Regions from separate parts of the Cysteiniphilum sp. 19S12-1 genome, predicted to be linked through region 1. Evidence: riboswitches for the same ligand, from Rfam matches in the RefSeq annotation. Region 1 holds a riboswitch; the other holds the start of a gene.
The links. A riboswitch is a leader RNA that binds a small molecule or an ion and turns the genes downstream of it on or off. The one in region 1 is predicted to bind thiamine pyrophosphate.
Positions count from the first base shown of each region.

Region 2: it holds a riboswitch for thiamine pyrophosphate, as region 1 does, so the genes downstream of both, ACTS4L_RS04405 (PQ-loop repeat-containing protein) here and thiC (phosphomethylpyrimidine synthase ThiC) in region 1, are expected to answer to the same signal.

Region 1 covers NZ_JBQAJM010000011.1:57,632-62,326, reverse strand. Annotated here, with positions in the region: gene ACTS4L_RS05340 (prepilin peptidase) at 1-346, shown strand, start outside; TPP riboswitch at 597-700, shown strand; gene thiC (phosphomethylpyrimidine synthase ThiC) at 789-2,669, shown strand; gene ACTS4L_RS05330 (FAD-dependent oxidoreductase) at 2,659-3,711, shown strand; gene thiS (sulfur carrier protein ThiS) at 3,708-3,911, shown strand; gene ACTS4L_RS05320 (thiazole synthase) at 3,912-4,695, shown strand, end outside.
Region 2 covers NZ_JBQAJM010000009.1:35,310-40,004, forward strand. Annotated here, with positions in the region: gene ACTS4L_RS04400 (cation diffusion facilitator family transporter) at 1-1,101, opposite strand, end outside; gene ACTS4L_RS04405 (PQ-loop repeat-containing protein) at 1,199-1,906, opposite strand; TPP riboswitch at 1,903-1,999, opposite strand; gene ACTS4L_RS04410 (chaperone modulator CbpM) at 2,039-2,323, opposite strand; gene ACTS4L_RS04415 (DnaJ C-terminal domain-containing protein) at 2,326-3,270, opposite strand; gene ACTS4L_RS04420 (ThiF family adenylyltransferase) at 3,327-4,385, opposite strand; gene recF (DNA replication/repair protein RecF) at 4,526-4,695, opposite strand, start outside.

The DNA of each region.
Region 1 (4,695 bases):
TAGCTCGCCAATACAGGCAATATTGGGCGCAGCCCTTGGTTATGGCATATTGTGGCTCGTATTTTGGGTGTTTAAATTCATTACCAACAAAGAGGGTATGGGCTATGGTGACTTCAAATTAATGGCAGCACTTGGCGCTTGGTTTGGCGCACCAAGCTTACTGCTTTTGATATTCACCAGTGCGGTGATTGGTATTGTGTTTGCCATTATCACAAGCTTAATCAAGCGACAAGGAACCTCGCTAATCCCTTTTGGTCCCTCCATCGCAATTGCTGGAGTATTGTATCCTTTTGTCGGTCAAACGCTCACCCATGCATATTTCCAAATGCTATTTCCGCACTTCTAGGTAAGATTATGTGGTGATGACAATATTTCGACTCATTTTGATTGTATGAGCACTGGCTGAGTGTAAGTCAAAGCCTCTATGAAGTGTTATTTTCCTAAGCTTACCCACTTCGACTGATGCCGAGCGCATCGCTTCGATTTACGCGCAGGGTGCGATGAGCCCTTTTGGGCAAATATTTAGGCTTAGCCGATTATGTTAAGAACAAAATCTAGCAGTAGACACCTCCAAAAAATTACTTTACGATAAATCGCGTTTACAACAGGGGTGCCGTTGGCTGAGAGCAAAATGCAAATTTTGTAACCCTTTGTACCTGAACTAGTTAGTACTAGCGTAGGAAGTTGTTATAGCGATTTGTATTTTGTACTGTGCTTAAAATGATTGGCGCGATATATCACAAAAAGTTTTCCTACGCATGTAAAAGGCAAAATATAAGGAGCCATACATGCCACAGCATAAAAAAACAGCATCAAATAGATCAAGTAGCGACAAAGCATCATTGACCTTATCAGCTGATTTACAAGCAGCCTATCCTGCATCATGCAAAAAATATCTTCAGACGGACGATAATCTTCACGTGCCTTTTCGCTATATTGCTCAGAGCGATACGTTAACTGAGCAAGGTCGTGTGCAAAACCCTGAAATTGCAGTATATGATACCTCAGGTCAATATAGTGATGAGTCTTACAAGCATGATTTGGTTGAGGGTTTACCTAAATTGCGCCAAGCGTGGATCAAAGACAATAATGAAATCGAAGCATTAACAGACTTTAGTGCCGAATTTACGCATACACAAAAAGATTTAGCATTTCCCAAGCGCGCTAAGCCATTAAAAGCAAAACAAGGCAGTAATGTCACACAAATGCATTACGCGCGTCGCGGAATAATCACCAAAGAAATGCGCTATGTTGCACTGCGTGAGAACTTAAAGTGTGCAAATGCGCATATTCAAGACCCTATTTTACTTAAGCAGCATCCGAGTGTTGATTTTGGGGCAAATATTCCTAAAGAAATTACACCTGAATTTGTGCGCCAAGAGATTGCCTTGGGACGCGCGATTATTCCAAGTAACATCAACCATCCAGAAATGGAGCCGATGATTATTGGGCGCAATTTCAGTGTCAAAATCAATGCCAACATTGGAACATCAGCGGTCAGCTCATCCATTGCTGAAGAAGTTGAAAAAATGGTGATCGCCACACGCTGGGGTGCGGATACAGTGATGGATTTATCAACGGGCAAGAATATTCATCAGACGCGTGAGTGGATTATTCGTAACTCGCCTGTGCCAATTGGTACGGTACCAATTTATCAAGCACTTGAGAGAGTCGATGGTCAAGCAGAAAAACTGACGTGGGAGATCTTTCGCGATACCTTGATTGAGCAAGCCGAGCAGGGAGTGAGTTATTTCACTATTCATGCCGGTGTGCGTTTGAAATATATTCATCTAACCGCTAAAAGACTAACAGGCATTGTCTCGCGCGGCGGCTCAATCATTGCCAAATGGTGTATTGCACATCATAAGGAGAGCTTCATCTATACGCATTTTGATGAGATTTGTGAAATTATGAAAGCCTATGATGTCGCTTTTTCTTTAGGTGATGGACTGCGTCCAGGCTCTATTTTAGATGCCAATGATGAAGCGCAATTTGCCGAGCTTGAAACTCTGGGTGAATTAACTAAGCGTGCGTGGGATCATGATGTACAGGTGATGATTGAGGGACCTGGGCATGTGCCGATGCAAATGATCAAAGAGAATATGACTAAAGAGCTTAAGGATTGCTTTGAAGCACCTTTTTATACCTTGGGACCCTTGGTGACGGATATAGCCCCTGGTTATGATCACATCACATCAGCGATAGGTGCGGCACAAATTGGCTGGTATGGCACGTCAATGCTGTGCTATGTGACACCGAAAGAGCACTTAGGGTTGCCGGATAAAGAGGATGTGCGAGAAGGGATTGTTACGTATAAGCTTGCAGCGCATGCAGCTGATTTAGCTAAAGGTTTCCCGGGCGCGCAAATTCGTGATAATGCTTTATCGAAAGCTCGGTTTGAGTTTAGATGGCAAGATCAGTTTAATTTAAGTCTTGACCCGCAGAAAGCTCAGAGTTTTCATGACCAAACGCTACCAAAAGAAGGTCATAAGCTTGCGCACTTTTGCTCGATGTGTGGACCTAAATTCTGCTCGATGAAAATCACCCAAGAAGTACGTGATTATGCTAAAGCGCATAAGCTGGATTTAGCTGATGTTGCTACGAAAGGCATGCAGCAAAAAAGTGAGGACTTTATGGCAAAAGGCGCTGAAATTTATCATGTCGAATAGCGTGCGGGTTGCGATCGTTGGTGGCGGTCTTGTTGGGCGCATACTGGCCATCACATTGCTTGAGTCATTTGCTGATATTGGGATTGATCTATATGACAAGAGTGTTGATTTCAGTGGTAAATCAAGTTGTGGTTATGCAGCGGCTGGTATGGTGGCACCAGTATCTGAAGCGCTGGATGAAGGACAAAGAGTCTATGATCTATCATGCTCTTCGGCAGAGGCTTGGCAGCGTATTGATCGATGGTTGTTAGGTGGTGTTTTTGCACAAACTGGAACTAATATTGTGGCTCACCCTTTGGATTTGAGCGATCTTGAGACTAAAATTGCGCGCGTTCAAGGGCTAACATTACATGAACATGCCTATGCACAAACTCCATTAACAGAACAATATAATCAAGGTAAGCTCGCTCATCGCATGCTCTATATTGAGAACGAAGGTTGTGTTCATGTGCGAAGATTCTTTAGTCAATCGACATTTTATTTAATGAACCACCCACGTGTTTCTTTACACTTGGCACAAGATGTTTCCAAAGCTCATCTGCAATATTTGCAAAGAGATCATAACTATGTCTATGACACTCGTGGTCTTGGCGCCAAGGATACACTAGATGATTTATATGGTATTCGTGGCGAATCCTTAGTGATTTATGCCCCTGAAGTGAAGATTACGGGAATCACTAGACTATGCCACCCGCGCATGCCGTTATATATCGTGCCACGAGGCAGTGGGGTTTATTATATTGGTGCGACGATTGTCCAATCAGAAGACATGAGTCAGATGAGTGTGATTTCACAGTTAACGTTACTAAGTGCGTTATTGACCGTTGATGAGGGTTTTGCTGAAGCACGGATTATAAAAAATTTTACTCAAGCACGCCCATGCTTTAAAGAGGGCTTGCCAAGGCTCATGCAACAGAATAATCTGATAACACTTAATGGCTTTTATCGACATGGTTATCTTTTAGCACCCATCTATGCGTTAAAAGTTATCGATAAAATAAAAAGTGATATAAAAGATATAAAAATAGTGGAGAAAGTATGATAGAGATCGTATTAAATGGTGAGAAAAAGCAACTGAAAAATCCGCAAACATTGCAGGCGTTATTAACTGATATTGGCTTTGCTTCAAGCTATGCTGCAGTTGCGGTCAATAAATCAATTATTGATCACAGTGCTTATGATACAACACAAATTAAACAAGGTGATGAGATCGATATTCTCACACCAATGCAAGGTGGTTAAATGGAGCAATTACAGCTTTATAATATTAATCTTGATTCGCGCATGCTTTTGGGCACCGCGCTCTATCCAAGCTTGGAGAGCATGTGTGATGCGATTAATACGTCACAAACGCAAATGGTTACCGTGGCATTAAAGCGTGAGTTACATGGCGGTAAAAATAATTTTTTCTGGCAGAGAATACAGCGAAGTGGCTGCCATGTGTTACCCAATACCGCAGGCTGTAAGACAGCAGATGAAGCGCTGATGATTGCCAAAGCAGCAAGGCAAATCTTTAACACGGATTTTATTAAGCTTGAAGTGATTGGTGATAATCATACATTACAACCTGATGTGTTTGAGCTTATTAAAGCAGCAAAAATCCTCATTGATCAAGGGTTTAAGGTATTGCCTTACTGTACTGATGATTTAATTATCTGTCAGCAATTAGTCAATATAGGGTGTAAGGTGATTATGCCATTAGGCTCGTATATTGGCAGTGGGCAAGGTATTGTTAACCCGTCGGCATTTAAACTGTTACGTTCACGCTTGAAAGACATTACACTAATTGTTGATGCCGGTATTGGCACGCCATCAGATGCCGTCTTAGCTATGGAGCTTGGTTTTGATGGTGTGTTGTTAAATAGTGCGGTGGCATTAGCTGAAAACCCGTCACTGATGGCAGATGCTTTTCGTTTAGCGACTGAGTCTGGCAGAAAAGCATATTTAGCTAAACGCATGCCACAAAGAGAGTTAGCTGAAGCAAGCACGTCATTGCAAGACACACCATTTTGGCATCAAATAAACT
Region 2 (4,695 bases), on a different contig from region 1:
ACCATTGATCTGGAAACGCTCCACATCAATTAACTGCAATATTTCCAGCTCCTTAGCCGGCGCCAGTAAGTATAACTCAATCCGTTTAGGATAGTAATAAACAAACATCTCAATTTGACATAAATCAACGTTTTGATGCTTTTCGTCAATATAAGTTGCTAATTGTTGCAAGATCTCTTTACGCGCTGGCGGCATATCTTGAGGGTTAACAATTTCCTCAGGGTGCTCAGCAACATCGACATGGACTGTAATATCTTTAATATTGTCAATTGCTAAGGTCAGAGCACCGCGAACATGTTCCGCAATATAATGCCCTTCTGATGCCGTGATATGCGAATCAACCAAAATATGCACATCAAGTACCACTTGTCCTGCCATTTGACGCGTGCGTAAGCAGTGATGATGTTTAACACCATCAACATTTCTAATAATCTCTTCAATTTGATGCAATAATTCATCATCCACACCGGTATCTACCAACTCAGATAGTGCTTTATAACACCACTTAACACCCATCTTACCAATCATAATAGATACGACAATTGCTGCTAATGCATCCATCCACATCAAACCAAGCATACTACCAATTAAGCCAATAAGTACGACAACAGATGACCACATATCTGATCGACTATGCCAAGCATTAGCACGTAAAAGATCAGAATCAATGCGATTAGCTGTGATCATCGTATAACGAAAAAGTCCTTCATTGGCTAAAATCGAGAAAATAGCAGCATAAATGGTCCATTGATCGGGAATCACTAATTCTCCCGTAAACCAATTAGCTAACGCATGATAAGTAATGAGTAATGCCACCAGGATTAAAATGATTGATAAGATAACGGTTGCTAAAGTCTCAATGCGCTCATGTCCATACGGGTGATTGCTATCAGCGCCTTTATTGGCATGTTTTGCGGCAAACAATACCATAATATCACTTAATAAATCCGAAAATGAATGCACGCCATCGGCGAATAATGCAGGCGAGCCACCGACTAGACCAATCAACATTTTTAATAGCGCCAGAATGGTATTAACAAACATCCCAACAATGGTGACTTTTTTACTTGCTTGATAGCGTTCTAATTCAGAAACAGCCATATTTAAACTATCTTATGCTAGATCAATTGATAGTGCCTAGCATACTGAAGTTTCTTGATTTGTATATCAAAATTATTGATATAGCACCAATTTAGTACTAATCAATAATCATTCTCAGACGTTGGTAGTAATAGTATTGCCCAACCATAATAAATAGTAAGCTTAAAATCACAATAGGACTGATAATACTCGGCAGTGGCCAACCAAAGCTTAATGCAGATATTTCATCACAAACCAGTGCTAACACGTTTAATACTAGAAAAATTAAGCTAAACCCTGTGGCATTTTTCTCTTTGATATTTTTTATAATTTGCGGCAGCCAATAAACCGCATAGCAAAACATACTGATAAAGCCGATGTTTTCTAACATTGTATTGTTTAAGTTATGTAAACTGACCAAAGCAATACCAACAGCAATAATAAGCAAGCATATAATATGAAAGTTATAATTTTTAGCGTTTATATTTGCTCCTTGATTTGAATGTTTGCTATCACGGTATATTTGCCACTGTTGGAATAACAAACATGCCAAAGTCAACATCGTGACGGCACGGTATTGCCATTGCAAATCAAAACCAAAACCATAAATCAGATCCAAAACATTAGCAACAACCATCAACAAATGCGTGCCATGACTAATATGTCCTGCTTGGTGTTTTAATTGGTTATGAATAATCTGTGGCAAAAAATAAATGCAATAAATAACAAATGATATGTTAATGCTAATATGACCGATCACGCTTTGATTTCCCCCTTGGCTTGGCTTTACATATGCACAGGAAGATAGAAAAATAATGCACGACACACACTTTAGCAACTTCCTACGCTAGGATTAACTAGTTCAGGTACAAAGGGTTAGGTAAAACCTTCTCAGCAAAATGCACCCCTGTTGTTGGCATCATTCTAGTATGTATTTTTGACCTAAACAAGCCTGAGATTAGCTTATATTTACAGAAACAACCGCCTCTAGTTCTTTTATTTTTTCTCTTAAACTTAAAATAATTGAAATGCCCGATGGATTAACACCTAAATCACGCATTAAACGCATCGCTGATTTAGCGCGTGCAATATCATATGCTGAAACATAATAACTATCCGCTTGCAATTTAGCACTTACCACATCATGCTCAATCCATTCGATAATAATAGTTTGTGGCACACATAACATTTCGGATAACTCAACAATGCTAATATAGTCACTTTTTATAATCATCTCCGTCATCTTTATGCTCCTAATAGATCTTTACGCGGATCAAACGCCATCTCAGTGGCCATGTTTTGATAAAATGCTTTTTGTGCTGCTGATACCGCAGGCGGCAATATAACATCTAGCACCACATAAAAATCACCACCTGCCAAGCCTTTACCTTTTAAGCGCATTTTTTTACCACTTTGGGTATGCTCTGGCACCTTAAGCTTTATCTGACCATGTGGTGTTGGTAAATTAATCTCAGCACCTAACGCCGCCTCCCAAGGCGCTATGGGGATATGACTATAAATATCATTACCAACTACTTTGTATTGTTTATCAGACTGAACAATGATCTCAAGATATAAATTACCACTTAAGCCACCGCCAACACCTGCTTCTCCTTGGCCTTTTAGACGGATTTGTTGATGATTGCCAACGGCTTTAGGAATTTTAACTTTTAGACGTTTCGTTTTCTCAACAACTAGCCCCTTTTCATTAACTGCCTGATAAGCAAAATGCAGCTCACGCTCAACACCTGCTAAAGCATCGTTTACGCTAATTTCAACCTTGGTATGCAAATCCTGACCGTTCATTGCAAAACCTTGTTTACGCCCTTGACGCTGGTTATGCTGTTGGCGGAAAAATTCACCAAAGATATTCTCATAACCACTAAAATCACCTTCTTGGTAAAAGTGTTGTTGGCGATTGCCATGCCCTTGATGCGTATTTCTGCCTTGATGAAAGTCGCCGGCTTTAGCATGCTGCCAATTAGCGCCATATTGATCGTATAGCTTGCGCTTTTCACTATCTTTCAGTACTTCATAAGCATCTTGCACTTCTTTGAATTTCTCTTCGGCATTGGCTTCTGTACTGACATCAGGATGATACTTTTTAGCTAAACGACGATAGGCTTTTTTAATCTCAGCATCGGTGGCTGTTTTGGCTACACCTAACAGCTGATAGTAATCTTTTTCCATAGATCAATTTCCTTTTACTTAGTTTTTATTTTGTCAATACCGCTTAATAATTTAAGTTAATAACATATCTCTTTTTGTTGCTCTTTAAAGTAACGAGCAATGCCGCCTTCATAGTTATAGACGTTTTCAAAGCCAAGCTCAATAAGCTTTTGTGCAGCCTTTTGACTTCTAACGCCAAGTTTGCAAATCACTATAATTTTTTGTGCTTTACTTATACCTTCTGGCACAACACCTTGCAACACTTGCGCCAACGGCAGATGTTCTGCTTTAACGTCTAAGGCAGCAATATCAAGCTCCCATGCTTCGCGCACATCAATAATCAATGCCTCTGGATCAAGCTGATATGCCTTTTGTACTTCGATTACTGTATTATTGTTTTGCTCAAGACCAAAATCATGTGTTACACAACCCTTGCAATTTGGATTGCGTCTAAACCCATAATTTTGCCAAGTCAATGCATCACTATCAAATATCATTAGATGCTGCTTAATCTCTTTGCCTAAAAAGAAATTCACTGCCATATTTGCTGCCATCGTGCCAACGACACCGACACTTGCGCCCAACACCCCTGCTTCTGAGCAATTTGGCACTAAGTGAGCCGGAGGTGGCGATGGATATAAACAACGATAGCAAGACTTTGTGGGATCAAAAAAACTTAATTGCGCCTGTGATTTAAGCACACTGGCACTAATAAAGGGTTTATTAAACTTGCAACATGCGTCATTTACTGCATAACGCGTTTGAAAATTATCACTGCCATCGATGATTAAATCATAGGTTGTAAAAAGCTCGCACGCACGCTCAAAATCTAAGCGCTCATTATATTCGATCAACTCAATATCACTATTAATTGCTGATAAATGATTTACTGCAGTCGTTGATTTTGCAACGCCCAAATCATTTTCGGTAAATAAGATTTGTCGTTGCAAATTAGATAATTCAACCACATCAAAATCAACAAGTCCTAAAACACCAACACCAGCTGCTGCCAAATACATCGACACAGGAGAGCCAATGCCACCACAACCGATAATACAAACGCGCGCATTTTGTAATTTTTGCTGTCCTTCAATCCCCATAACCGGAAAATGACGTTGATAACGTTTATAATTCATAAGATATATTCATCAAACTCTATATGATGCCATCAATTATAACCGCTCTAAGCAAGCTATCAATTCAACAACTAGCACTTTCGATCTAAAAACCTTGTAATATTGTTGTTACGAGCAGGCAAACTAAATAGTTATAATAGCTAATCCAATTTTTCACAAACATTATTTTGTAACTGAAAATGTGCAAACTCAATATTATTTAGCAAACTTTGTAAATGCTCTAATTTAATTGCTGTCATAATGATTTGTGCATTAATATGCATCAACTTATTAAGCACTTTTTGTAAATGCATTTGATCTAGCTCTGAGT